Linked DNA regions of Pararhizobium sp. A13. The protein of the gene in region 1 interacts with the protein of each later gene in a pairwise test. Links are inferred from orthologs where the notes say so. Each region holds a gene or a part of one and is shown on either strand. Other genes may lie near its edges. The genes, in order: cysK and cysE.

Evidence for each region.
Region 2: the proteins of cysK (region 1) and cysE interact in binary tests that used the Escherichia coli proteins (3 or more experiments, as listed by UniProt). The link is inferred for Pararhizobium sp. A13 from one-to-one orthologs.

What each region holds. Positions count from the first base shown.
Region 1 is NZ_CP149510.1:1,389,245-1,403,976, reverse strand. Bases 5,518-8,317 are described here. They hold cysK (cysteine synthase A), read right to left. Parts: upstream 7,502-8,317; coding sequence 6,533-7,501; downstream 5,518-6,532. Other genes in these bases: WI754_RS06720 (LysE family translocator), read right to left, coding at 7,635-8,252; WI754_RS06735 (DUF1254 domain-containing protein), read left to right, coding at 5,518-5,523. Also shown: WI754_RS06755 (MarR family transcriptional regulator), read left to right, coding at 1-386; WI754_RS06750 (MFS transporter), read left to right, coding at 477-1,772; gshB (glutathione synthase), read left to right, coding at 2,464-3,411; more of WI754_RS06735, read left to right, coding at 4,108-5,517; WI754_RS06715 (LysE family translocator), read left to right, coding at 8,404-9,036; WI754_RS06710 (cysteine hydrolase family protein), read left to right, coding at 9,077-9,634; WI754_RS06705 (NIPSNAP family protein), read right to left, coding at 9,638-9,943; WI754_RS06700 (DMT family transporter), read right to left, coding at 9,964-10,860; WI754_RS06695 (Lrp/AsnC family transcriptional regulator), read left to right, coding at 10,994-11,440; WI754_RS06690 (GNAT family N-acetyltransferase), read right to left, coding at 11,444-12,343; dut (dUTP diphosphatase), read right to left, coding at 12,344-12,814; WI754_RS06680 (peptide chain release factor 3), read left to right, coding at 12,911-14,494; WI754_RS06675 (DUF2182 domain-containing protein), read right to left, coding at 14,518-14,732.
Region 2 is NZ_CP149510.1:2,910,783-2,925,553, forward strand. What follows is about bases 9,863-12,701. They hold cysE (serine O-acetyltransferase), read left to right. Parts: upstream 9,863-10,787; coding sequence 10,788-11,615; downstream 11,616-12,701. Other genes in these bases: WI754_RS14430 (alpha/beta hydrolase), read left to right, coding at 9,900-10,685; WI754_RS14440 (DUF3126 family protein), read left to right, coding at 11,717-11,920; WI754_RS14445 (phasin family protein), read left to right, coding at 12,166-12,525. In the rest of the region: WI754_RS14385 (caspase family protein), read left to right, coding at 1-844; WI754_RS14390 (caspase family protein), read left to right, coding at 844-2,400; WI754_RS14395 (amino acid ABC transporter ATP-binding protein), read right to left, coding at 2,482-3,258; WI754_RS14400 (amino acid ABC transporter permease), read right to left, coding at 3,278-4,435; WI754_RS14405 (amino acid ABC transporter permease), read right to left, coding at 4,440-5,633; WI754_RS14410 (amino acid ABC transporter substrate-binding protein), read right to left, coding at 5,732-6,757; WI754_RS14415 (cystathionine beta-lyase), read left to right, coding at 7,104-8,294; WI754_RS14420 (FAD-dependent monooxygenase), read right to left, coding at 8,298-9,458; WI754_RS14425 (zinc-finger domain-containing protein), read right to left, coding at 9,483-9,728; ATP-dependent Clp protease adapter ClpS, read left to right, coding at 12,776-13,129; ATP-dependent Clp protease ATP-binding subunit ClpA, read left to right, coding at 13,139-14,771.

The DNA.
Region 1 (14,732 bases):
GTCACTGCATTCTGTTGCGCAAGGCAACTCGCAAGGTCTCGTCCTATTACGACGAGGCGCTGGCACCGCTTGGCGTCAATATCGGCCAGTTCAGCCTGCTCAGAAACATCAGAAGACTGGAGCCGGTCTCGTTGACCGAGCTTGCCCGTCGCGTCGAGCTCGATCGTTCGACCGTCGGCCGCAATGCCAAGGTGCTGGAGCGCATGGAGCTGGTCGCAATCGGCCACGGCGAGGACCAACGCGAAGCGGTTCTCACAGTCACGCCAAAAGGGCATGAAATTCTCGATAAGGGCGCTCCGCTGTGGGATGGTGTCCAGGATGATATCGAGGCCCGGCTTGGACAGGAAAAGACGGAACAATTGCGGGAGCTGCTGGCAGCTCTCTGATTTTTATCGAGAAACGGATATCTACCCGCTAATGCGGGCATATACCCCTAATATCGCGCCACCTGCGCGGCAATCGAAGGAGACGGGCAGATGATCTCGACAAATGTCGCCGACTGGATGGCGAAAAAGGAAATCCATTATGGGTGGGTTGTGGCCGCCACCACCTTCCTCACCATGCTGGCAACCGCAGGCGCCATGGGTTCGGCCGGCGTCATGATCCAGCCACTCCACCAGGAATTCGGCTGGGATATCGCCGACATCTCCTCGGCCATGGCGGTTCGCCTCGTGCTTTTCGGCCTGCTCGGCCCGTTCGCTGCAGCCTTTATGAACCATTTCGGCATCCGCCAGGTGGTTTCGACCGCGTTGGCCCTGATCATGGGCGGCATCGTCGTATCTCTTTTCATGACCGAGGTCTGGCAGCTGCTTTTGCTTTGGGGCGTGGTGATCGGCGTCGGCACGGGCATGACGGCGCTGGTGCTGGGTGCCACCGTCGCCGCTCGCTGGTTCTCCAAGCGCCGCGGCTTGGTTGTCGGCCTGATGACGGCAAGCAATGCCACCGGCCAACTTGTCTTCCTTCCCATTCTGGCAGCGCTCACCGAGGCCTATGGCTGGCGCACCGCGCTGGCCCTGGCTGTCGCGGTCATTGCGACTGCCATGGTACTCGTCCTGCTTCTGATGCGCGATCATCCCGCCGACGTAGGCCTTCCGGCCTATGGCGATACGGCGATTACCAAGCCACCGAAGCAGGATCACAATCTACTCGCCACCCTGGTCTCGCCGCTCGTGACCCTGACAAGCGTCGCCGGCAATCCCGTCTTCTGGGTGCTGTTCGGCACCTTCTTTGTCTGCGGCTTGTCGACGAACGGCCTGATCCAGACCCACTGGATCTCGATCTGCGGTGATTTCGGCATGGCTGCCGTCACCGCCGCCAGTACGCTCGCCGTCATCGGCATCTTCGATTTCTTCGGCACGATCCTCGCCGGCTGGCTCTCGGACCGGTATGACAGCCGCGTACTGCTCTTCTGGTTCTACGGGCTGCGCGGCCTGTCGCTGATCTATCTCTCGCTTTCAGGTTTCAGCTTTGTGGAGCTGTCCGTCTTTGCAATCTTTTACGGCCTGGACTGGGTGGCAACCGTGCCGCCGACAGTGAAGCTCGCTGCGGAAAATTTCGGTCGCGAAAAGGCCGGCATCGTTTTCGGCTGGGTCTTTGCCGGCCACCAGCTGGGCGCGGCGACCGCCGCCTTCGGCGCCGGTTATTTCAAGAGCGACTTCGATACCTATATGCCGGCCCTGCAGATCGCAGGGCTCATGTGCATCCTCGCAGCCCTCGCTGTCATGCTGCTGAAAAAGCCGGGCTCCGCAACACTCACGCCCCAGGCTGCATGAGGCAGGCCCAAGGTGCGCATCGGGACGGCGTTCGCGCCGTTCCTTTCCAAGACCGACGCATTGCAGAATGCCTCATATTTTCTTGAAAACCTGTCGCATTTGGCGCTGAAATCTCCCCAAATTCCTTCCCCGTCCATCCCCGCCTTTTGCGCCCGTGCCATACTCCTCTCGTCCCGCCATCGGATACACCGGATAGCGTTGCCGGCGAGGCGGGGCCGGTGCCTTCGGTCGGTGTTTGAAACGCAGGCGCGGCCGCGGGGGCCTGCAGAAAATGGTTTCCCTCTCGTCTGAAACAGGACGGGGCGTGCCTGTGAGGCACACATGAGGAGCGCGACTGGTGTGTCGAAAGACAGGCCTTTCGTGGCGCGGCAGCGAGAGCTGCGAGCACCACCCTGTACCGGAAAACGGTGCCGCCATCCCCGCAGAGAAACCGCAGTTGCAGGTAAAAACCACCGCGACGGGACACATCGCGTGTCACTTTTATCTACTCAATCAGGCACACGATGTGTCCCGGCCGAGTTCATGCCTGCCCGAAACGAGCGGGGCGCCAAGCCACGGGCGTAACGCGCCGCGTGAAGGCCTCATTGTATCTAAATGCAAGCCTCCACAGAAATCTGTAGGTTTCCGCAGAGCCGATTTGATATAGACAGGCCTCTCTCAACGACGCCCACGATCAACAGGAAATGACTCAATGGCAAGAATCGTCAATGTCGCGATCCAGATGGATCATGTCTCGGGCATCAACATCGCGGGTGACAGTACCTTCGCCATGAGCCTCGAAGCGCAGGCGCGCGGCTACAAGCTGTTCCACTATACGCCGAACCAGCTGTCGCTGCGGGACGGCAGGATCATTGCCACCGTCCAGCCGATGAGCCTGCGCGACGTCAAGGGCGACCACTATTCGCTGGGCGACGCCGAGCGCATCGACCTGTCGACCATGGACGTTGTGCTTTTGCGCCAGGACCCGCCCTTCGACATGGCCTATATCACCTCGACGCATCTGCTCGAGCGCATCCATCCGAAGACGCTCGTCGTCAACGACCCGGCCTGGGTGCGCAACTCGCCGGAAAAGATCTTCGTCACCGAATTTCCCGACCTGATGCCGAAGACGCTGATCACCCGCGACCCCACCGAGATCGCCAGCTTCCGCGCCGAGATGGGCGACATCATCCTGAAACCGCTCTACGGCAATGGCGGCGCCGGCGTGTTTCATTCGACCCGCGACGACCGCAACCTCTCGTCGCTGCTTGAAATGTTCGGCCAGATGTTCCGCGAACCGTTCATCGCGCAGGAATACCTGCCGGCGGTGCGCAAGGGCGACAAGCGCATCATCCTTGTCGACGGCGAGCCGGTCGGCGCGATCAACCGCGTTCCGGCCGAACACGACGCCCGCTCAAACATGCATGCCGGCGGCAAGCCGGAGGCGACCGAGCTGACCACGCGGGAAAAGGAAATCTGCACCCGCATCGGGCCTGCGCTGCGCGAACGCGGTTTCCTGCTCGTCGGCATCGACGTGATCGGCGACGTCATGACCGAGATCAATGTCACATCACCGACGGGCATCCGCGAAGTGAAGAAATTTGGCGGCGCCGATATCGCCGCGCTTCTCTGGGACGCGATCGAACGCAAGCGCGCCTGACACAACAGATCCAACCGAGGCGTCACCCGCCTCGGTTGCGCATGGCTACAACCCGATTTAATCCCATGGATGTTCACGGTTGTTCCGCTTCCTCGAAAAATACAACCTGTTTCAACCTTGGCGATTATCGTCGTCGAGCATGTTCGATAACTGTTCTTATTTTATTCCGTTATTCGTGCAAGATTTTCCACTACAGCCGGTGAAGGTTGTGGTGGCAGGGATGGAGCCCGCCTCGCGGCAAGAGGGGCAATCATGGTCGCGCGTGTCAGTACGGTAGCATTTCAGGGCATAGAGGGCATGCCGGTCGACGTCCAGGTGATGGTCGCGCCGCGCCAGTGCCGCCAACATGCCCGATCTCGCCGATATCAAGGGCCAGGAAAGCGCCAAGCGGGCGCTGGAGGTGGCCGCGGCCGGAAACCACAATCTCCTAACGTTGTGCTACATTAATTGACGTCGAACTTCCGACGGCTGTTGGCGCATTTGGGACCTCGGTGAACTTCTCTTCATGGCCCCATAGCGGCCGCTCGTGGCCCACTGATACGGCGGCCACCCGTCGTCTAGTTGTCGGCCGAATGCCTCCTGGGGTGTTCCAACGACAAATGGGGCAATTCATCTTTAGGTTTTATTAGATACTTGCGTTTTCGCGATACAAGCGCACCATCTACCCTCACGATTGGTGTTGAGGGAGAAAATGCCATGAACCTAACAAAACGCGATTTCACGAAAGGCATGATTCTGGCTGCAGGGTTTGCTGGGTTTGGTACCGCGACGGTTCAAGCTGCGGACTTCGTTGACGTTGAAGCCCGTGCCATCGCCAAGGAGGCCTATATTTACGGCTTCCCGATGGTGGACAGCTACCGCATCCAGCACGCTTATTTCGTCGACACCAAAAACCCCGAATACAAGGGGCCATGGAATCAGATCGTCAATACCCCGCGTGTGTACACGCCAGCCGACACGGCGATCCAGACGCCCAACTCGGATACGCCCTACTCGTGGCTCGGCTTGGACCTGCGCACCGAACCGATGGTGCTCACCGTGCCACCGATTGAGAAGGACCGTTATTTCAGCGTTCAAATGATCGATGCGTACACTTTCAACTTCGACTATCTAGGCAGCCGCGCGACGGGCAATGATGGCGGCAGCTTCCTCATCGCAGGACCAGGCTGGAAAGGCGAGACACCAAAGGGCGTGAAGAAAGTGATCCGCTCGGAGACCGATTTCATATGGGCCGCCTACCGGACGCAGCTTTTCAATCCGGACGATCTCGACAACGTCAAGAAAATCCAGGCGGGTTACAAGGCAGAGCCGCTGTCGGCGTTTCTCGGCCAACCCGCGCCAGTCGCCGCGCCCGCTGTTGATTTCATCAAGACGCTGACGCCCGCAGAAGAAAAGACGTCGCCCGAGTTTTTCAACATTTTGAACTTCATCCTGCAATACTGTCCCACCGATCCGTCAGAAACCGAACTGATGGCGCGTTTTGCCAAGATCGGAGTCGGCGCGGGCAAGACCTTCGACGCGAGTAAGCTTTCGCCTGAAATGAAAACCGCCATCGAGCAGGGAATGGCCGACGCCTGGGCCGAACTCGCGAATTTGGAGAAACAAAAAATCGACACGGGGGAAGTGACCTCCGGCGACGTTTTCGGCACGCGCGAGTATCTGAAGAACAACTACCTCTACCGCATGGCTGGAGCTGTGCTCGGCATCGGGGGCAATTCGAAGCAGGAGGCGATGTATCCGGTCTACGCCGTCGACGCCGACGGACAGAAGCTGACCGGTGCCAACCGCTACACCATCCGCTTCGCGCCTGGGCAACTGCCACCCGTCAACGCCTTTTGGTCACTGACTATGTACGAGCTGCCGCAGAGCCTCCTCGTCGCCAATCCGATCAACCGCTACCTGCTCAACTCGCCGATGCTCCCGCAGTTCGTGAAGGACGCCGACGGCGGCCTGACGTTCTACGTCCAGAGCGAGTCGCCGGGCAAGGACAAGGAGGCGAACTGGTTGCCTGCGCCCAAAGGTCCGTTCATCGCTTTCATGCGCCTCTATTGGCCAAAGGAAGCGGCGCTCGACGGCACATGGAAGCATCCGCCGATGACCAAAGCAGCGTGAGGGACGGGAACGCCAGGCGCTGCCGGAAATTAACTTTTAGCGCGAAGCGGAAGTTATTTCCGTGGCAGCTCCTGGCGCAAGGAGGACCACAGGTCAGCGTATCACGCTGATGGTCGGCCCACCCGGCTCCGGCAAGTCGATGCTCGCCGCCCGCCTGCCCTCGATCCTGCCGCCGCTCTCTCCCGCCGAACTGCTCGAAGTGTCGATGATCCATTCGATCGCCGGGCAACTGCCGGGCGGCAAGCTGTCGGACCGGCGGCCCTTCCCCACGCCACACCATTCGGCGACGATGGCCGCGATGATCGGCGGCGGCCCGCGCCAAGCCGGGCGAGGCTTCGCTCGCCCAGGTGCTCGATGCGCTGCGCCAGCCGCTCGAAACATCTGAATGCATCATCGCCCGCGCCAATCACCGCGTCACCTATCCGGCCGCCATCCAGCTGGTCGCCGCCATGACCCCATGCCGCTGCGGCATGGCGGGCGAACCGGGGCATACCTGCGCCCTCGGCCCCGCTGCGTCTCCGACTATCAGGGGCGCATTTCCGGCCCGTTGATGGATCGGATCGATATCCGCATCGATGTCCCCTCCGTCACCGCCGCCGACCTCATCCGCCCGGCGCCGGCCGAGCCGAGTGCCATCGTCGCAAGACGCGTCGCCCGCGCCCGCGAAATCCAGGCGGATCGCTTCATCGCTTTCGGCATGCCGGAAATCCTCTCGAACGCGCGCTGCTCGACATCCATGATCGAGAAGATGGCCGAGCCGGATGCCGGCGGCCTGCAGCGGCTGCGCGACGCCGCGGAAAAGATGAAATTTTCGGCGCGCGGCTACCACCGCGTCCTGAAAGTTGCCCGCACGCTCGCCGACCTTCACGAAAAGCTGACGGTTGGGCGCGTCCACCTGGCCGAGGCGATTTCCTACCGCATTGCCGGGGAACGGTTGACGGCCGCGGCATGAGGCAGAACCACCCTCATGCGGACATGAGAGTGGCTTGGACGCAGAGGATCGCGATGATCAGCCGACGAGATGCTCGAACAGCACCGTCGACAGGTAGCGTTCGGCGAAGGATGGAATGATGACGACGATGTTCTTGCCTTCGTTTTCCGGGCGCTGGCCGACCCTGATCGCAGCCGCCAGTGCAGCACCAGAGGAGATGCCGACCGGCACGCCTTCGAGCTTCGCCACCTGCCGCGCCGTTTCCACGGCCTGAGCGCTGTTGACCGTGATGATCTCGTCGTAGATTTTCGTATCGAGGATGGCAGGTGCGAAGCCCGCGCCGATGCCCTGGATCTTGTGCGGGCCGGGAGCGCCACCGGAAAGGACGGGTGATTCCTCCGGCTCGACGGCGATAACCTTGATCGACGGTTTACGGCCCTTGAGCACCTGGCCGGCGCCGGTGATCGTACCGCCGGTGCCGATGCCGGAAACGAGGATGTCGATGCTGCCGTCGGTGTCGTTCCAGATTTCCTCGGCCGTCGTCTTGCGGTGGATTTCCGGGTTCGCCGGGTTTTCGAACTGCTGCGGAATGATCGCGTCAGGCAAGGTCGACGCCAGTTCTTCCGCCTTGGCGATGGCGCCCTTCATGCCCTTCGGGCCTTCCGTCAGCACCAGTTCGGCGCCGAGCAGCGCCAGCATCTTGCGGCGTTCGACCGACATGGTTTCCGGCATGGTGAGGATCAGCTTGTATCCCTTGGCGGCAGCGGCGAAGGCGAGCGCGATGCCGGTATTGCCGGACGTCGGCTCGACCAGCGTCGTCTTGCCGGGCGTGATCTTGCCCTGTGCTTCCAGCGATTCAATCATAGCAACGCCGATACGATCCTTGACCGAGGCGATCGGATTGAAGAACTCCAGCTTCGCCAGAAGATTGGCCTTCACCCCGTTTTCCTTCGCCAGCTTGTCGAGGCGAACGATCGGCGTATCGCCGATGGTCTCGGTGATCGAGGAATAGATGCGGCCGCGGCCGGGCTTGCGCTGCTCTGACATGGTGTTCTCCCTTTTGCCAAGTTGTGAGGGACAATAGGATCAAACCAACCCGCTTGCCAGAGGGCTATTCTCCAACCGCTTGATCCTCATTGGAAAAAACTGTTGCGTAACCGCCGGTTGCCGAATGATTATTTCAGGCAGCTCGCGTGGCGATGTAGGCGGCGGTGGTGCCGAGAATACCGGCAGCGATCCGGTTCAGCGATTTGAGTGCACGGGGTTGTTTCAGAAGCAGCCGGGCGCGGGAGGCCAGCAGGATATACGGGATCAGAACCGCCATCAGGACGATGGAGGTCGAGCCGACAAGAATGGCATATTCGTTGAGGCCGATCGCATGCACATCGATCAGCGTCGGCACCAGCGCTACATAGAACAACATGGTCTTCGGGTTGCCGAGCGTGACCAGCAGTCCGGAGAGGAAGGACAGGCCCATGCTTGCGCTTTTCTTCGCCTGGATATCCTGCGGCAGCAGCCCGGTCGTCCAGAGCTGGTAGGCGATATAGACGAGATAGAGTGCGCCGAGGATCTTGATGACCATGAAAGCGGTGGTGAAAGTCTGTGCCACGAAGGCAAGACCAAGGATGACGGCCGTCAGATAGACCAGGTCGCCGAGCACGAGACCGAGCCCCATGAAGAATGTTTCGTGAAATCCTGAACCAAGCGCCCGCGCGACGATCGCCGTCATGCCCGGCCCGGGGATCGCGGCCGCGATGAAGAGGGCAGTGCAGTAGGCGAAAAGGGTGGCGAGGCTCATAATCGGCTCCGGACATTTGCGAGCGCGAACATTTAGCTGTTTTTCTTGAGCCGGGCAATCTGGCTGCATTGATCGAAGCGGCTGTTCCGGCTAATGCATTGCTCCGGCACAAACCTTCGCCTTGCACCGCCCGGAACTGGAGAGGCCGTTCATGCCTGGAACCGCAAGCTTGGCCGCGTTCGCCCTTGTCGCACTTGGCATGGTGCTGACGCCCGGGCCGAACATGATCTATCTGATCTCCCGCTCGCTCTGTCAGGGGCCGGTGGCGGGATTGGTCTCGCTCACCGGCGTCGGCCTCGGCTTCCTGGTCTATATGCTGTCGGCCGCCTTCGGCATCACCGCGCTGCTCTTGGCGGTACCCTATGCCTATGATGCGCTGCGGTTTGCCGGAGCGCTCTACCTCCTCTATCTCGCCTGGCAGGCCCTGCGTCCCGGCGGGCGTTCGGCTTTCGAAGTTCGCAACCTGCCGGCAGACAGCCCGCGCCGCCTGTTTTTCATGGGCTTTGCCACGAGCCTGTTGAACCCGAAGATCGCCGTTCTCTATCTGTCGCTGCTGCCACAGTTCATTGATCCGGCCCTGGGCCGGGTCTTTTCCCAGTCCGTCGTTCTCGGCACGATCCAGATTTTCACCAGCCTCTCCGTCAATGCGCTGATCGTGTTGACGGCAGGCTCCATCGCCACGTTTTTCGCCGGCCGCCCGGCGTGGCTTTCCATGCAGCGCTGGCTGATGGGCGGTGTGCTCGGCGCTCTTGCCCTTCGCATGGCGATGGAAAGCCGCCGCTGAAACGGTTTTTCCTTCCTCCCAACCAAGACTTGAGCATGCCATGACAACAGCACTACTTATCATCGACGTTCAGAACGCCATCCTCGAGGGCGAAGGCACACCGGAGCGCCAGCCTGCCATAGACGCGGCCCTCAACGAGACCATCGGCCGGCTGCAGTCGATCCAGGCGCGCGCCCGAGCCGCCCATGTCCCGGTTATTCTCGTGCAGCATGACGGCGGCCCGGGAGACCCGCTCGCACGCTCGTCCAAGGGCTGGGGCCTGCGCCATGAAATTGCGCCGGTGCTCGGCGAGACTGTCATTCACAAGACAAGCTGCGACAGCTTCTTCCAGACCGATCTTGAGGAACAGCTGGCAAAGCGGTCCATAACCCATCTCGTCATCGGCGGCTGTCAAACACAGTTCTGCGTCGATACCACTGCGCGCCGCGCCGTGTCGCTCGGGTATGACGTAACGCTGCTTTCCGACGGCCATTCGACCGGCGACATGGGCGAGCTGACCTTTTCGCAGATCATCGCCCATCACAATGCCGTGCTCCGCGGGTTCAACGCCGGCGGACATGCCATAGAGCTACGCCGATCGGACGAGATCACCTTCTGAGGGTTACTCAAGGACCGGTCGCATGAAGCTGCGTTCGTAACTCAGGATGCAGCGGCTTTTCTCGGCAAGCGCAAAGGCTGCCTGGCATTCGGCATCCTTTGCCATGCGCTCGCGATAATCCTCGTAAGCCGCAAGGCTCGGAAAGCTGAAGAGGGCGAGCGCGATATTGTTCGCCCCTTCATGCGGCAGGAAATAGCCATGATGCGTGCCGCCCAATCGGTTGACCAGCGGGATCCAGAGTTTTGCGTATTCCTCGAACTCGGCGAGCTTGTAAGGGTCGATAATGTAGCGAAGATAGCAGGTGATCATGCGGGTCTCCCATGGATGTCTCAGCCCGCCTGATGCCGCACCCGGCGGGGTAATGTCCAGCCGAATGTCATGCCGGCAGCCGCAATCAGGATCGCCGCGGAGCCGAGAAGCTGCCCCGGCTGCAGCTGATGACCGAAGGCGATGCGATCGACGGCAAGGGCGGCAACCGGATAGATGAAGGACAGCGCGCCGGTGACGTGCGTCGGCAGCTTCTGGATGGCGCCATACAGCAGCACATACATCAGTCCCGTATGGACCGCGCCCATGGCAACCAGCAACGCCCATTGATAGGCCTCCGTCGGCAGGCCGGAGGTGCCGGCGAAAGGTGCCAGCATCAGAAGGCCGGTGACGACCTGGATCAGCGCGATCAGATGCGGCGGCGTTCCCTTCAACCTTTTCGCCACGAGCGCGGCCAGCGCGTAGAAGAATGCAGCGCCCAGCGCCATGGCGATCCCCGTCAGATAATCGCCCCCGGTGAAATCACCCGCGGGCTTGGCCTCGACGATCGCGACCATGCCGGCAAACGCAACGGCGAGCCAGGCGAGCTTCGCCGCGGTGATCTTCTCCTTGAAAAAAAGCCCGCCGATGGCGAGCAGCATGAAGGGCTGGGTGTTGTAGACCATGGTGGCAATCGAGATCGAGGAGCGCGAATAGGCGCCGAACAGAAGCAGCCAGTTGACGACAATGGCGACGCCTCCCAGCACGGCAAGGCCAAACAGCCGCCATGTGAGGATCCCGCTGCGGAAATGTCCGAGCGAGGCACAAATGGCCAGAAGCGTCAGCGCCCCGAACAGGCAGCGCCACAACACCACATCGATCACCGGTTGGCCGGACATCAGCACGAACCAGCCGATCGTGCCGGAAATCAGCATGGCGGCGGTCATTTCGATGCTGCCGGTTTTGACATCCTTTTCCATCACTTCCACTCCCTTGAACACGACGGAAGGATAGTCGGCAGAAAGGCCTTTTTATATGGATTTTGAAAGGACGATCCGGTATTGTCCCTAATCATGAAAGGAAAATTGCCAATTATTCCTAACGGAGGCTTCCTTGCTCGATGACATCGACCGGCGTCTGCTGGACATCCTGTGTACCAATGCCCGCATATCCCTGAAGGATTTGGCCCAGGAGGCTGGTCTATCCTCGCCCAGCACGGCGGACCGACTGCGGCGGCTGGAGGATCGCGGCGTGATCACCGGCTTCACTGTCGGCGTCAATCCGGCAGCCCTCGGCTATGCCCTGCAGGCGGTGGTGCGCGTGCGGCCGATGCCGGGCATGCTGCATATCGTCGAGAAGCTGATCCAGGACACGCCGGAATTCGTCGAGTGCGACAAGGTGACGGGCGACGACTGTTTTATCGCCAAGCTGCTGGTGCGCGACATGGAACAACTCGACACCATCCTCGACAAGGTCGCCGAACGCGCCCAGACCAATACCTCGATCGTCAAGTCAACGCCGGTGAAACGCCGGCTACCGCCGCTCAACGGTGGAAAATGAGTGTCAAAACTCGGCCATCGGCGAAAGCATAACGGGCCTGGCCAGACGGTCCGCAGCCGCTCCCCGAACCATCAAACTGGTCTGTGAGGCAAACGGCTCCGGCTTCCCTTGCCAATCCAGCCTGTCAGGCGGAAAGCAGACTTCGATGCGATCCGGGCGCAGATCAAGTGCAGCAAGGATGACGGAGAGTGGCGAGAGGGTCCGGCCGACAATGTCGAGAAGCTGAAAGCAATTCGCTTCGCGGGATTTCCATGCAACGACAACCTCGGGCTGATCCAGGTAGCTCAGCCGGATGCCGGGGTCGAAGTAGCTGTTGAGCAGAAACATCTCCGTCTGCGCCGCGACCGCGAAGATCGGGGAAACCGGCGTCCTTTCGCGCAACAGCCGCTTTACCACAGCCACGTCGCCGGGATTGTCAAGCGAGAGCGTGCGCGACGAGCCCTCGGGTCTCGCAGCCACCGGTGGCGGCCCCGAGAACTGGCGCTGCGGCACGTTTTTGAACCCATAGGGCTCATACAGTGCCGGCTTGTCGGTCAGGAGAAGACCGAGTTCAAAACCCCGTGCGTCGCACCAGTTGAACGCCCGCCGCATCAGATCGCGGTAGAGTCCCCGGCCTCGCCATTCAGGCCGGACCGCACCGGACTGGAAGCCTGCCGCCGTGACAAGCCGGCCGTCGATCATGATCGGCATGGAAAAGGCGCTGAAATTGGCGACGCCGATGCCGTTCTCATCAAAATACGCGAACGGCATGCTCGTCGGATCGGGTCCGCCGAACCGATCCTGAATGCTGACATCGATGCGGAACGTATCGTGCAGCAGCGCCACCAGCGCGGCCCAGGCGGCGGGATCTCCGAAATAATCCTGCCGGAACGTCAGGCCATAGGCAGCGGACGCGACAGGCATTTAGACGCCCGTCGAGCCAAAGCCCCCGGCACCCCGCGCGGTTTCGCTGGCATTCGGCGCCTCGCGGACGGAAACCTGCGTCACAGGGGCAATCACCATCTGGGCAATGCGCATGCCGCGCTCGATGACGAAATCCTCGTCGCCGAGATTGACGAGCAGCACCTTCACCTCGCCGCGATAATCGCTGTCGATCGTGCCGGGGGTATTGAGGCAGGTGATGCCGTGCTTGAAGGCAAGGCCGGAGCGTGGGCGGATTTGCGCCTCGTATCCGGCCGGGATTTCGAAGATGAAGCCGGTCGGCACGAGTGCCCGCTTGCCGGGTGCGAGCGTCATCGGCTGATCGGCAGCGACAGCGGCACGAAGGTCCATGCCGGCAGCACCGGCCGTCTCATAGGCGGGCAGATCGATGCCTGTTGCGTTTGGCAGGCGGACGAGGCTGAGGGTCGGGCGGGTCTGGGAATGAAGAGTCATGCCTCTCATTAGCAATTCCAGCTCCGGCACGGTCAATGCGAATTGCAAGTTATCCACGGAGTCGCTACATACGCGGCAATTCACAGGATTCACATCATGGCCGAAAGTCTCGCCGAGGCGGTTTCCCGCCGCCGCACCTTTGCTATTATCGCGCACCCGGACGCGGGCAAGACCACGCTCACCGAAAAGCTGCTGCTATTCGGCGGTGCGATCCAGCTTGCCGGCGAGGTCAAGGCGAAGAAGGACCGCATCCAGACGCGATCCGACTGGATGAAGATCGAGCGCGAGCGCGGCATCTCGGTCGTCACCTCGGTGATGACCTTCGAATATGGCGGCAATGTCTTCAACATTCTCGACACACCCGGCCACGAGGACTTCGCCGACGACACGTATCGCACGCTGACGGCCGTGGATGCCGCCGTCATGGTCATCGACGCCGCAAAGGGCATCGAGCCGCGGACGCTCAAACTGTTCGAAGTCTGCCGCATGCGCGACATCCCGATCATCACCTTCATCAACAAGATGGACCGCGAAAGCCGCGACCCGTTCGAGATTCTGGATGAGGTCGAGGAAAAGCTGGCGCTCGACTGCGCCCCCGTGACCTGGCCGATCGGCCGTTCGAAGACCTTCTGCGGCTCCTACCATCTCGCCGACAACACCGTGCGCGGCTCCGACACGCAGGAAATCCTCACCAAGGTCAACGGGCCGGAAATGGCCGCCCATCGGCTGCCGGAAAACGAGCGCGATGCCTTCATCGACGAGTTGTCGCTGGCGATCGAGGCCTGCAAGCCGTTCGACAAGAAGGCGTTCCTCGAAGGCCATCTGACGCCGGTCTTCTTCGGCTCGGCGCTCAGGAACTTTGGCGTGCGCGACCTCATCAATGCGCTCGGAGACTTCGCCCCGCCGCCACGCGATCAGGTGGCCGACGTCCGGACGGTCCAGGCGACCGACGACAAGATGACCGCCTTCGTCTTCAAGATCCAGGCGAACATGGATCCGAACCACCGCGACCGCATCGCCTTTGCCCGCATCTGCTCCGGCAAGCTGGAGCGCGGCATGAAGGCGCGCCTGTCGCGCACCGGCAAGCAGCTCGGCCTGACAGCGCCGCAGTTCTTCTTCGCCTCGCAGCGTCAGCTTGCCGACACGGCCTATGCAGGCGATGTGGTCGGCATTCCGAACCACGGCACCTTGCGCATCGGCGACACGCTGACCGAAGGCGAACAGCTGGTGTTCCAGGGCGTACCGAACTTCTCGCCGGAAATCCTGCGTCGCGTGCGGCTCGAAGATGCGATGAAGGCCAAGAAGCTGAAGGAAGCCCTGCAGCAGATGGCAGAGGAAGGCGTGGTGCAGCTGTTCTCCCCCGAAGACGGCTCTCCGGCCATCGTCGGCGTCGTCGGCGCGCTGCAGCTCGACGTGCTGAAGGAACGGCTGCAGTCGGAATACGGCCTGCCGGTCTCCTTCGACGTGGCGCGTTTCTCCGTCTGCCGCTGGATTTCGGCCGATCAGCCAGCGGACCTGGACAAATTCATCAACGCCCGGCGTGGCGATATTGCCCGCGACCTCGACGGGGACCCGGTCTTCCTGGCCCAGGATTCATTCTCGCTGCGTTATGAAGCGGAACGTTACCCGGCTATCAAGATGGTCGCCATCAAGGAGTATCACGTCGCCAAGGCCGCGTGATATTCGCCGCCCCGGCCCTGCCGTCAGAAGAGGCCACGGACAATGAGCCATGAGCCCACTGCGACGAGGATGGCGCCGGCGGCTTGCGAGAGCCGCTGCCCACCGGGCATGACTTTTTCGGCAAGCACGAAGATCGCGAGCCCGGCGATCCAGAGGATGTTCATCACCCCGCCGACGAACAGAAGCGCCATGAGCGGCCAGCAGCAGCCGACGCAATAAAGGCCGTGACGCAGCCCCA
Region 2 (14,771 bases), 1.5 Mb from region 1 along the record:
GAGTTTTGCCCGCGCGGTCGAGGGATCGGCGGATCGGAACCAGGATGGCCGTATCTCCCGGGTTGAACTGGAGGATTATGTCTTTGCCAATGTGAAGCACCAGTCCGAGGCCTTGCAGATCCCGAACTTCACGCCACAGGTGCCGCGCTCTGAGGACGAGGTGGTCATGCCGCTTACCCGCAGCGTAGCAGCAGCTGCCGATCCAAGTGCTCAGAAAACGAAAACTCATAAGCCTGTGAGAGAAACGGGCTGGGACGGTAAGCTGGCGCTGACGGTAAGCGGCTCGCAGATGGTCCCGGAAAATACCGGCGGCAGCGGCGTGCCCTACCGCTGGGATGCGGCGAGTGGCGTCTTCTATACGCCGAATGGGGACGTGGCCGGTGAGAACATCAACGAAGGCAATGTCCAGGTCGTCGTCAACAAGTTCATTCTGCTCGATTTTCTGAAAGCGATGGCGAGCCAGAACCCCGGCACGGTATCGTTGACGCCGCAAAAGGATATTTACGCGGCCGGTGACCGGTTGGCGTTCGACGCACCCGCCTCCGGATACAAGAACATGATCGTCTTCAACCTCGCCAATACCGGCGAAGTGCAATTGCTGGACGTGCAGGCGGAGGGGACTGAAAGCCACGAGTTCAAGCTGTCCGACTTGCAGGTCGTCGAACCTTTCGGCGCCGATCACCTCATCGTCCTTTCAACCAATGAGCCGATCGACGCCATTGGCGCTGCGCTGGCGAGCAAGAATGTCGATGCCTCGACGCTGCTGCAACTGCTCACGACGCGGATTGATGGTACCGATACGAGCGTCGCGATCCAGCCGCTCTATACCCGGGAAAAACTCTGATGGCCGCGCTACGAACTGTCGCAGGATTGCTCGGTGCATCATTGCTATTGGCGCAGTCGCCGGCGGCAAAGGCGGAGGATCGGGCGCTGCTGGTCGGCATCGGTACCTACGAAAACCTGCCGGAGGATATGTTCCTGCATGGGCCGAAGAACGACGTGAAGGCGATCGAGGCGCTGTTGACCGGCACGCTCTCCTTCAAGCCGGAAGCCATCCGCGTGTTGACCGACGACAAGGCCAGCCGCGAGGCGATCCTGTCCTCGGTCAATGATTGGCTGATTGCCGCAACAGCACCCGGCGACCGGATTTTTTTCTACTTTTCCGGGCATGGCCTGCAGGTGAAGGACGCCACCAAGGATGAAGAGGACGGGATGGACGAGGCGCTGTCCACCTACGACATCAAGGCCGGCGAAGTGGACTGGACGAATGTCATCCTCGACGACGATCTCGAGGCGCTGCTGGAAAAGATGAAGGGCAGGGCGGTTACGCTGGTGATTGACGCTTGCCATTCCGGCACCATCTCCCGCTCCCTGTCGGCCGAGCAGCTTTCGGGCATGAGCGGCGCGCGCTACCTGCCGCGTCCTTCCGCTAACCCATTGAAGAACAAGGTGACACGCGGCCTGCGGATCGATCTGGGTGTCGTCGACAAGCCGGCGGAACTGACGGCCGGCGGCGTCACCGCCTGGAGCGCGGCCGCCCCCTACCAGGTTGCCTGGGACGATGTGCGGTTGCCGATCGAAGACCGTCACGGCGTCTTTACGTCGGCTTACGTAGCCGGCTACAAACCTTCGGAATCGGATGGAAACGCCAACGGTCTGGTCAGCAATGCCGAGCTCTTCCAGTATGTGACGACAAAGTCCAAGGAATATTGTTCGGCCCAGGAAAACTGCGACAACCTCGATCCACAGTTGGAGAGCGTGCCCGATGCGCTCGGCACGAGTGTTGCCAAGCCGGAACCCTACAAGACGGAACAAACCGCAACGACAACAGACCAGCAACAGGGCAAACCGGAACCGGTTTACCAGCAGGCGAAGGTCGATGCAGGGACAACATCCGCTTACGTCGATGCAAATCCCGTGGCAGCCATAGGCGACATTGTCGGCAAGGCGGATACGGGCGATGTGACGGTGACACTTGATACCGGTCCCGCGCTGAAAAAGGGCCAGCCCTTCAAGATTTCCATCACCAGCAAGTATGACGGCCGTCTGGTGTTGCTCGACGTGAACGGCGAGGGTGTCGCGACGCAGATTTTCCCGAATGAGATGGCGCAGAAAATAACGCCGCTTTCGGCGGGCTCGACACTGACCATCCCGGACGACTATTACGGCTTCGATTTCGAGGCGGATGGCAGCGGCGAGAATATGCTGGTAGCCATTGTCGTCAGCGACGATCTCGATTTGAGGGATGTCGCGCCAGCGGCGCAGGGACTGAATACCGAACTCGACGCGCGAAAAAGGCTGAGCGAGATCGTCGCCAAGCTGCAGAAGACATGGACGGGGGATGCCGAAAATCGCGGTTTGCGATGGTCGCTGGGAACGCTGAAATACACGATAGAATAGGGCCGAATGCCCTCAGAAGCCAGAAAGCCCGCGACGGTCGTCGCGGGCTTTCTGCTATGGCGCTGTTGGAGTGCGACAGATCTAGTGCAGGATCTGGCTGAGGAACAGCTTGGTACGCTCGTGCTGCGGATTGTCGAAGAACTCGGCCGGCGAATTCTGTTCGACGATCTGGCCCTGGTCCATGAAGATCACGCGATTGGCGACCTGGCGGGCGAAACCCATTTCGTGGGTGACGCACAGCATGGTCATGCCTTCTTCGGCGAGACCGACCATGGTGTCGAGCACTTCCTTGATCATTTCCGGGTCGAGCGCCGAGGTCGGCTCATCGAACAACATGACGCGCGGATTCATGCACAGCGAGCGGGCGATCGCCACGCGCTGCTGCTGACCACCGGAGAGCTGGCCCGGATATTTGTTGGCCTGCTCCGGGATCTTGACGCGCTTCAGGAAGTGCATGGCGACTTCTTCCGCCTGCTTCTTCGGCATCTTGCGCACCCAGATCGGCGCCAGCGTGCAATTTTCCAGGATCGTCAGATGCGGGAAGAGGTTGAAGTGCTGGAACACCATGCCGACTTCGCGGCGCACTTCGTCGATCTTCTTCAGGTCGTTGGTGAGCTCGATTCCATCGACGACGATCTTGCCCTTCTGGTGCTCTTCCAGCCGGTTGATGCAACGGATCATCGTCGATTTACCGGAGCCCGACGGGCCTGCAATGACGATGCGCTCGCCGCGCATGACCTTCAGGTTGATGTCGCGCAGAACGTGGAAGTCCCCGTACCACTTGTTCATGCCGACGATTTCAATGGCGACGTCCGTGGACGAGACTGTCAGTTTTGATGCCAGAGCTTCATTTGCCATGACGTTTTCCCCTCAATTGTTATCTTTTGTGGCCCTTGTCGAGCCTTCTTTCCATGAACCCTGAATAGCGTGACATGCCGAAGCAGAAAAGCCAGAAAGTAAAACCGGCGAAGATCAGGCCGGTCAGCGGCGTCACAGGCGAAGCCCAGTTTGCGTCCGAGAAGTTCTGACGAACGATCCCGAGCAGGTCGAACATCGAGATGATGGAGACAAGCGACGTATCCTTGAACATGCCGATGAAGGTGTTGACGATCCCTGGGATAACCAGTTTCAGTGCCTGTGGCAGGATGATGAGACGCATTTTCTGCCAATAACCGAGACCGAGTGAATCGGCTCCTTCGAACTGGCCTTTCGGGATAGCCTGGAGACCACCGCGCACCACTTCGGCCATATAGGCGGAAGCAAAGAACGACACCCCGATCAGGGCACGCAAAAACTTGTCGACGGTCATTCCCGGCGGCATGAACAGAGGCAGCATGACGCTTGCCATGAAAAGCACGGTGATCAGCGGAATGCCGCGAACGATTTCGATGAAGATGGTGCAAATCATTCGGATGACCGGCATTTTCGACCGTCGTCCAAGCGCCAGGATAATTCCGAATGGAAGAGAAACGACGATGCCGACGAAGGATAGGATGAGGGTCACCATCAGGCCGCCCCAGAGCGCCGTCTCGACATATTCCAGCCCGAAAACCCCGCCGATCAGCAGGAAGTAGGAAACCACGGGCAGGACGCCGAAAAGCAGGACTGCGTTGATTCCCTTGTAGGGAATCTTCGGAATCAGCATCGGCACGAGCAGTAGCACGAAGAGGATGCCGACCAGCATCGGTCGCCAGCGCTCATCGACCGGATAGCGGCCATAAATGAACTGGTCGAACTTCGCTCCGACGAACGCCCAGCAGGCGCCGCTCCAGCCTTCCGGCTGCGAACCGCCCTGGGAGACCGTGGCGCAGACGCCGCGGCCTCCGCCCGTCCAGGCGGCGTCGATGAACAGCCAGCGGATTACCGGCGGCAGGAACCAAGCCAGAAGCAGGAGGGCAACGATCGTCAACACCGTGTCCTTCGGCGTGGCGAACAGGTTTTTGCGGAACCAGGCAATCCAGCCTTTTTCAAGCAACGGTGGAGTCGTGGGTGCGATCAGCTCGCTCCGGACGAAGTTGGCTTGTTGCGCGCTCATCGGCTTATCTCTCCACCAGTGCCATCTTGGCGTTGAACCAGTTCATGAACAGCGATGTCGAAAGGCTGAGCGTGAGATAGACGACGAGCCAGATGCTGACGACCTCGACCGACTGACCCGTCTGGTTGAGGATCGTGCCGCCGATGGCGACGAGATCGGCGTAACCGACCGCAATGGCCAGCGACGAGTTTTTCGTCAGGTTGAGATATTGGCTGGTCAGCGGTGGAATGATGATCCGCATCGCCTGCGGCACGACGACCAGGCGAGTGGTCAGGCCTGGCCGAATGCCGAGCGCATGCGCCGCCTCAGACTGGCCATGACTGACGCCGCGGATACCGGCGCGAACGATTTCCGCGATGAAGGCCGCGGTGTAGAATGACAGGGCTAGGAACAGCGACAGGAATTCCGGCCCGACGACCGATCCGCCCGTCAGGTTGAATTTTCCGGCGATCGGAACGTCGAACGAGATCGGCATGCCGGTGACCAGGAAGGTCAGAAGCGGTAGGCCGATCACCGTGCCGAGCACAAACCAAAGGACCGGCGGGCGCTTGCCTGTCTCCATCTGCTTTTTGTTTGCATATCGCGCAAAGACAATGCTCGCTATGACCGCTATGACCAGAGCGTAGAAGGTATACTGCGCACTGCTGTCGAAAACGGGGCGGGGAAAGGCAAGACCGCGATTGTTGACATACATGTTGAGCGGCAGCGCCAGCGATTCACGCGGCTGCGGCAAGACGGCGAGAACGCCGGAATACCAGAAGAAGATGACGAGTAGCGGCGGAATGTTGCGGAAAACCTCTACATAGACCATCGACAGCTTCGCGATCAGCCAGTTCTTCGACAATCGGCCGATGCCGACCAGAAAACCGATGATCGTCGCCGTGAAGATGCCGGTTACGGCGACAAGCAACGTATTGAAGAATCCGACGACCAGCGCACGTCCATAGGTCGAATCGCTAGTGTAGGCGATCAGCGACTGGCCGACGTCGAAGCCCGCGCGTCCGCCCAGAAAACCGTAACCGGAGGCGATATTGGCGCGCTTTAGATTCTCAATGGTGTTTTGAGTGATCCAAATGACGGCGATTGCCAGGACAAGAATCGTGATTGCCTGGTAAAGGTAGCCCCGAACTTTGGGGTCGTTCAGAAATGAGCTTGTTTGCCGGTTTTTGCCGGGCGGAATCGTGACGTCCACTGTCATTCAGAGCCTCTTTATCCCCTATTCGCCCTGTTGCGAGCGATTCTTATTATTGGGAAGAGAAGGCGGCCGGAGCCGCTTTCTCAAGTCGTCAAACCGTCTTAGCGGACCGGCGGTGCGTACTGGATGCCGCCCTTGCTCCACAGGGCGTTCAAGCCGCGCTGGATCTTCAGCGGGCTGCCGCCACCGATGTTGCGCTCAAAGACCTCGCCGTAGTTGCCCACGCCCTTGATGACCTTCACGGCCCAGTCGTTTTCGAGGCCGAGATCGGTACCGATCTTGGTATCGGCTTCAACGCCGAGGAAGCGCTGGATGTCCGGGTTCTGGGACTTCTTCATTTCCTCAACATTGGCCTGGGTGATGCCGAAATCTTCAGCGTTGATCAGGGCGTAGTGCACCCAGCTGACAATGTCGAACCACTGGTCGTCGCCCTGACGAACAGCGGGGCCGAGCGGCTCCTTCGAGATGATCTCGGGCAGAACGATGTGATCGTCCGGCGCCGAAAGGATCAGGCGGGTCGCGTAGAGACCGGACTGGTCTGTCGTGTAGACGTCGCAGCGGCCCGCGTCATAGGCGGCGTTCACCTCATCGAGTTTCTCGAAGACGACCGGATTGTACTGCAGGTTGTTGGTCTTGAAGTAGTCGGCGAGGTTTAGCTCGGTCGTCGTGCCCGTCTGGACGCAGACAGCGGCGCCGGAAAGTTCGAGCGCCGATTTCACGTTGAGGCTCTTGCGGACCATGAAGCCCTGGCCGTCATAGTAGTTGACGGGGCGGAAGTTGAAGCCGAGCGCGGTATCGCGGTTGATGGTCCAGGTCGTGTTGCGGGCAAGCACATCGACTTCGCCCGACTGAAGCGCGGGGAAACGGTCCTTGGCGGAGGTCGGCGTGTATTTCACCTTCGTGACGTCGCCAAAAATGGCAGCGGCGATCGCCTTGCAATAGTCGACGTCGAAGCCAGCCCAGTTGCCCTGCGCGTCCGGCGCCGCGAAGCCTGCAAGCCCGCTGTTGACGCCGCACTGCAGGAAGCCCTTTGCCTTGACGTCGCCAAGCGTCGACGCAGACGCGGCCTGGGCGCCAATCCCCATGACGGCAGCGCCGACAAGCGCTGTCAGAATTCTTTTTGCCATTTTTAGAACCTTTTTCTGTTGTCTTTGTTCTTGTCCACACCCGCTGCTCGCGGTCGAGCGCAAAGCACGGCCCCCGCCACCCTCCTGGCGCGAGTTCTCTATCTCATTCCCAAAACCGCGCAGGGTCAAGACACGTTGCCGTTTTTCTGGGTTACACGCATAGAATCGTTGAGAAAGCCGAGTGTTTGGGCAGTTTTTAGCTGTTGAAAGCAGTTTTTTGTATAAAAAACCGCCAGAATCGAAATTTTCGTCAATTGGATAGCCCGTTGGCCTTGGAGTCTCTTGACCCATCCGGAGAGCGGGCCGACAAGTGCGGCAACACGATAGACCTCAGACGGATTCTCCCATGAACGACAAGAAGAGTTTTCTCGCTGACGCGGGGCCAAACACCCGGCTTGCCCATATCGGCAACGATCCAATGGACTACCATGGCTTTGTAAATCCGCCCGTGGTGCATGCCTCAACTGTGCTGTTTCCCAACGCAAAGACCATGGAGACCCGGGCGCAGAAATACACCTATGGCACGCGCGGGACGCCGACCACGGACGCATTATGCGAGGCGATCGACGAACTGGAAGGCTCGGCCGGCACCATCCTCGTTCCGTCTGGGCTTGCTGCCGTCACGGTTCCGTTCCTGACCTTCCTGTCGCCCGGCGATCATGCGCTGATCGTTGATTCGGTCTATTTCCCGACCCGGCATTTCTGCGACACGATGCTGAAAAGGCTTGGGGTCAGCGTCGAATACTACGATCCGATGATCGGCGCCGGCATCGAAAGCCTGATCAGGCCGAACACCAAGCTCGTGCACACGGAAGCGCCGGGCTCCAACACGTTCGAAATGCAGGATATCAGCGCGATTGCGGCCGTCGCCCATCGTCATGGCTGCGTCGTGACCATGGACAACACGTGGGCGACGCCACTTTATTTCAAGCCGCTCGACCACGGCGTCGATATCTCGATCCATGCGTCGACCAAATATCCTTCCGGTCATTCCGATATCCTGCTTGGCACCGTATCGGCCAATGCCGCCCATTGGGAGCAGCTCAAGGAAGCCAATATCACGCTCGGCATCTGCGCCTCTCCTGATGACAGCTACCAGATCCTGCGCGGCCTGCGCACCATGGGTGTTCGTCTCGACAGGCATCAGGAAAGCGCGCTGAACATCGCCCGCTGGCTCGAAGAGCGCGAGGACGTTGCGCGCGTTCTGCATCCGGCGCTGCCGAGTTTCCCGGGTCACGAACTCTGGGAGCGGGATTTTACCGGCTCCAGCGGTATCTTCTCCTTCGTCCTCAAGGCCGGGAGCCAGGAGCGGTTCAAGCCGAAGGCGCATGCCTTCCTCGACGCCCTGTCACTGTTCGGGCTTGGTTATTCCTGGGGCGGCTTCGAAAGCCTTGCTCTCCATGTCGGACTTTCCGACCGCAAGATCTGCACGGCGCCGAGCGAAGGCCCGGTTCTTCGGCTGCAGATCGGGCTGGAGGATGTGGCGGACATCCGCAAGGATATCGAGGCTGGTCTCGCAGCGGCAAAAGCCGTCTGATCTTCAGTCGCATGGCTCGTAGCCATAGAGCCAGTCGAAATCGGCGGCCAGGCTTTCCGGCCGCCGTATCGACAGAACCAGATCACGCCCGAGCCTGACCGGACCGCGGGCGTGATAGGCGAAGCGATTGAACGTGCCACGCGAACGCACCCGGGCTATACGGCGCTTCCGGTGATCGGCGAAAGCGGCGAGGGGCTGTCCCCCTTTGACAAAGGTTGCAAGCTCGAAGGCGTCTTCGATGGCCATCGCAGCGCCTTGGGCGGCAAACGGCATCATCGCATGGGCAGCATCACCGATCAGAACGGTTTCCTCGCCTTGATGCCAGACACCCTCGCTGACCTCGTAAAGCGGCCAGATCGTCGGCTGTGTCGCATTCCGCAGCATGTCGACAATCTCGGGATGCCAGCCGGAAAAAGCGGCCAGCAGCTGTTTTCGCGCCTCGCCATGGGGCAGGGTGCGATCCGGCGTTTCCTTCGGATCGTGTCCGCCGGCGATCGCAACCACATTGAAGCTGCGTAGCCGTGGCAAGGGATAGATGACGAGGTGCGCACCTCCGGCGAGAAACGCGGATACTTTCCTTGCATCGAACATGGCGGGTGCACGTGCCTCATCGAGCGTCAACCGCCAGGCGACGTTTCCGGAAAACTGTGCTTTTCCAGCCCCCTGGATGCGGTTCCTAACCTTGGACCAGACGCCGTCGGCGCCGACAACGAGGCCGGGTTCTTTGCCTATGACTCCTGTCAGAGAATCGCGTGATGCGTCATCGATCCGCGCGCCGAGATGCAGGCGGCACAATGGCTCGGCTTCGACAGCGGCAAGCAGAACCTTCTGAAGGTCGGCCCTATGCAGGACGCCGTAGGGGGATTTCCAGCGGTCCCGTGCGAAGGGTCCTGACGGGACAGAAGCGATCGGACGAAGAGAGGACCCGCTGACAAGGCAGATTGCTGCCGGTTCGCTCCAGACCTGTTCCAGCTGCAGGGCGAGACCGAGTTTCGCTAGAACGCGGGTGGCGTTGGGGGAGAGTTGCAATCCGGCGCCCGTTTCGCTCAGGACCGAAGTCTGCTCGAGGACATCGCTGGCGATGCCCTTGCGCGCAAAACACAAGGCTGCCGTGAGACCTGCGATGCCGGCTCCGACGATCGCGACAGGCTCGCATTGTGTCATGGACGAAACTTTCGCCGGGTGGGCTCAGGCGGCCTTCGCATTGAAGGTGCAGCCGTCCGGCACCGTCTGGTCCGCGTGAAGCCTGGAATTGTAGCGATAGAGCGTCGAACAGTAGGAGCAGACCTTCTCGTTGTCGTCGCCCATGTCGATATAGATGTGAGGATGGTCAAAGGGCGCGGAGGCGCCTGTGCACATGAATTCCTTCACGCCGATCTCGATTACTGCGTGGCCGCCGTCGTTCTGAAAGTGAGGGATACCGTGCCCGGCCATGTCGTGCTCCACTTGCGTCGTCTGGAAGAATAGTCGAATTCGGCGGCACCATAGAAAGCTTTGCGCAAAAAGTGTAGCGGCAAAGATGCCGCGGCCGCGCGTTTTTTGCCGTGCCGGGGGTTTTCCCCATCGAGCCGCTATCATAGGTTCGGCGAAAAACAGGACGTTCCCATGGATTTGAATCCCCCGCCTTTTTCGACATTTTCCCATGACGGGCTGACGATTGCCTATTTCGACGAGGGCGACCCGTCGGGCGATCCGATCCTGTTGATCCACGGTTTCGCGTCCAGCGCCAATGTGAACTGGGTCTTTCCGGGTTGGCTGAAGACGCTCGGCGATGCCGGATATCGGGTGATCGCACTCGACAATCGCGGCCATGGCGCCAGCGACAAGCCCCATGATCCGACCGTCTACCATCCACCGGCAATGGCCGGCGATGCGATCGCGCTTCTCGACCATCTCGGCATCGCCGAGGCGCACGTGATGGGCTACTCCATGGGCGCCCGCATCTCCGCCTTTCTGACGCTCGCCAATCCCCATCGTGTCCGCTCCCTCATACTCGGCGGTCTCGGTATCGGCATGGTGACCGGGGTCGGAGAATGGGATCCGATCGCCGACGCTCTCACTGCGCCGTCCCTCGATGCGGTGACCCATGATCGCGGCCGTATGTTCCGCGCCTTTGCCGACCAGACGAAAAGCGACCGCCAGGCACTTGCGGCCTGCATCTCGACCTCCCGCGACCTTCTTTCCGTCGAGGACGTGGGGCGGATCGACGTGCCGGTGCTCGTTGCCGTGGGCACGAAAGACGATATCGCCGGCTCGCCGCAAGAGCTTGCGACGCTCATACCGCACGCGCTGGCCCTGGATATTCCCGGCCGGGATCACATGCTTGCCGTCGGCGACCGGGTCTTCAAGAAGGCCGCGCTCGAGTTTTTGGCGAGGGTCGGGCAGGTGTGAAGCATCCGGAGCGTTTTAGCGCTCATTTTCGGAGCAGCCATTTATATCCGGTTCGATTTGGCCTATATCTGGTCGGACGACGGACTACGAAGGAGAGCGGCGATGGTCGCCAGAACTGACATACGCCCGACCGAGACCGTGAAGATCATGGACCCGATCTGGGACAGCCTGCAGGAGGAGGCGCGCGCCGCCGCCCAGCAGGATCCGTTGCTTGCGGCATTTCTCTATTCGACCATCATCAACCAGCATTCCCTGGAAGACAGCGTCATCTATCGCATCTGCGAGCGCCTCGATCACCCCGATCTCCAGGCCAACCTTCTGCGCCAGACCTTCGCCGAGATGCTGGAGGACTGGCCGGAATGGGGCGCCATCCTGCGCGTCGATATCCAGGCTGTCTACGACCGTGACCCGGCCTGCACGCGGTTCCTGGAGGCAATCCTCTATTTCAAGGGCTTCCATGCAATCCAGACCCACCGGCTGGCGCACTGGCTGCTGAACCGCGGCCGCCGCGATTTCGCCCTCTACCTGCAAAGCCGGTCGTCCTCGGTCTTCCAAACGGACATCAATCCGGCGGCGCGCATCGGCAAGGGCATCTTCCTCGATCACGCAACGGGCCTTGTGGTCGGCGAGACGGCGGTGGTCGGTGACAATGTCTCGATCCTGCATGGCGTCACGCTTGGTGGCACTGGCAAAGAGGGCAGCGATCGACATCCGAAGATCGGCAATGGCGTGCTGATCGGCGCCGGTGCCAAAATCCTCGGCAATATTCACATCGGCAATTGCTCGCGTGTCGCAGCAGGCTCCGTCGTGCTCAAGGAGGTTCCGGCGAAAACCACTGTAGCCGGTGTTCCGGCGCGCGTCGTCGGAGAAGCAGGCTGCTCCGAGCCGTCGCGCTCCATGGACCAGTTGCTCGTTTCCTTCGAGATCTGATTTGCAGCGATTTGTCGGCTGGCGGGGGAGACAAGGGGTTTACACCGCTTGAGGCCCCGTGCAAGAAGCGGCGCAAATCAAACCCGCCATGGAGAAAAGACTTGAAGCCCGAAGAAATCAGAAAGCTCGAAGCCTATTTCAAGCGCACTTTCAACCAGTCGATGGTCATCAAGGCGCGTCCGAAGAAGGACGAGTCGGCCGAAGTTTACCTCGGCGATGAGTTTCTGGGCGTTGTCTTCCGCGATGAGGAAGACGGCGAGCTGTCCTACAATTTTTCGATGGCCATTCTCGACATCGACCTCTAATCGCTCGTTACAGTTGAGTTCATCCTTTTTGACCCGGCCCTAATGTTCAGGCCGGGTTTTTTCGTAAAGTCATACTTTGGTTTATTCTTTTATTTATTTTTCCGCAGAAAGTGCTCCATTTTCGCTGTTTTTCATCAAGCTGTTGCAATGACAGTGTTTTATTGCGCTGCACGTATACATTGACTTTATTGTGCAGTGCACATAAAGTGGTATCGTTGCAAGGCGTCAAAAAGAGGAGCAGCCTGATGTTCAATTTCGAAGATGCAAACAAGAAAAGCAAAGAAACGATGGATACGATTTTGAAGAGCTATGCAGCGTTGACAAAGGCTTTTCAGGCGATCGCCACCGAAGCCGCAGACTATTCGAAGAAGGCGTTTGAAGACAGCGTTGCTCACATCGAAAAGATCAGCACCGTCAAGAGCGTCGAAGCTGCTTTCGAGCTGCAGACCAGCTACGTCAAGTCTGCTTATGAAGGCTATATCGCCGAAGCCACGAAAATCGGCGAAATGTACGCCGATCTCGCCAAGGACGCCTACAAGCCGTACGAAGCACCGGTCGCCAAGGCCACGGCTGCCGTCAAGTCGGCTACCGCTGCCGCTGCGTAAGGCTTCCGCGTCACAAATCTATTGCTGAAAAACCGGCCGCGCATCCCGCGGCCGGTTTTTTGTTGTCTGCATGGGATCTCAACGATTGGCAGTCCAAGAAAGTTGGTCAATCTTGTGCTCCATGACGCAAATATGATTGCAGTGCAGGAGAACAGCCTTAAAATCCGGAAAAGAACCACTAGATTATGTGTCACGAACAGGCTGTGAATACCTCCCAAGCATTTGCGGCCGGACAAGGGAATGAAGTAGAATGATCGCCATGCCGGTCTGGATGCAAAAAGACAGCGACGGGGATGGGGGCAATGCCAATCGCGGCACGTCCGTCATCACTCGGACAAAGCCGAAGACCAAGAAGCCGAGCCTGTACCGCGTACTGCTTTTGAACGACGACTACACGCCCATGGAATTTGTGATCCATATTCTGGAGCGGTTTTTCCAGAAGGATCGCGAGGCGGCAACACTGATCATGCTGCACGTTCACAATCACGGCGTGGGTGAATGCGGTGTATTCACCTACGAAGTTGCCGAAACCAAAGTGACGCAAGTGATGGATTTCGCCCGCCAGCATCAGCACCCGCTGCAATGCGTCATGGAAAAGAAATGAGGAACTGACGTGCCAACATTTTCAACCAGCCTTGAAAAGGCGCTGCACCAGGCTCTGACGCTGGCCAATGAGCGCCATCACGAATATGCCACGCTGGAGCATCTGCTGCTGGCACTGATCGACGATGCCGATGCGTCGGCGGTCATGGGCGCGTGCAACGTCAATCTCGACAGCCTTCGCAAGACCGTGTCCGACTATGTCGACAATGAACTCGGCAACCTGGTCACGGGTTACGACGAGGACTCCAAACCGACGGCGGGCTTTCAGCGCGTTATCCAGCGGGCAGTCATTCACGTTCAATCGTCGGGTCGCGAGGAGGTGACGGGGGCCAACGTGCTCGTTGCCATCTTCGCCGAACGCGAGAGCCATGCTGCCTATTTCCTGCAGGAGCAGGAAATGACCCGCTACGACGCGGTCAATTTCATCTCGCACGGCATCGGCAAGCGGCCCGGCTCGTCAGAGACACGTACCCCGCGCGGCGCCGACGAGTCGGAATCCGAACAGAAACCTTCGCGCGAGCAGGACGAGGGCGGCCCTAAGAAGCAGCAGGATGCGCTGACCGCCTATTGTATCAACCTCAATGAGAAGGCCAAGGGCGGCAAGATCGACCCGCTGATCGGTCGCCACTCGGAGGTCAATCGCACGATCCAGATCTTGTGCCGCCGTTCGAAGAACAACCCGCTCTACGTCGGCGATCCCGGCGTCGGCAAGACGGCGATCGCCGAAGGGCTCGCCAAGCGCATCGTCGAGAAGAAGGTGCCGGAAGCGTTGCAGGACGCGACGATCTTCTCGCTCGACATGGGCACGCTCTTGGCTGGCACGCGCTATCGCGGCGACTTCGAAGAGCGCCTGAAGCAGGTCGTCAAGGAACTGGAAGACTATCCGGGCGCTGTCCTGTTCATCGACGAGATTCACACGGTGATCGGCGCCGGGGCGACCTCGGGCGGCGCCATGGATGCGTCCAACCTGTTGAAGCCGGCTCTGTCCTCCGGGGCGATCCGCTGCATCGGCTCGACCACCTACAAGGAATATCGCCAGTTCTTCGAGAAGGACCGGGCACTTGTTCGCCGTTTCCAGAAGATCGACGTCAACGAGCCGACGATCAACGATACCATCGAAATCATGAAGGGCCTGAAGCCCTACTTCGAGGATTATCACAAGCTGAAATACTCGAACGAGGCGATCAAGTCTGCCGTCGAGCTTTCGGCCCGCTACATCAACGACCGCAAGCTGCCGGACAAGGCGATCGACGTGATCGACGAGACTGGTGCCGCCCAGATGTTGCTGCCGCAGAACAAGCGGCGCAAGCTGATCACCGAGAAGGAGATCGAAGCGACGATCGCGACGATGGCCCGTATTCCGCCGAAGACCGTTTCCAAGGATGACGAGACCGTTCTCGCCAATCTGGAAAAGGAACTGCGCTCGGTCGTTTACGGTCAGGACCTGGCGATCGAAGCTTTGGCGTCGGCGATCAAACTGGCGCGCGCCGGCCTTCGTGAACCGAACAAGCCGATCGGCTCCTATGTCTTCTCCGGTCCGACCGGCGTCGGCAAGACGGAAGTCGCCAAGCAGCTCGCAGTCTCGCTCGGCGTCGAACTGATCCGCTTCGACATGTCGGAATACATGGAGCGCCATACGGTCT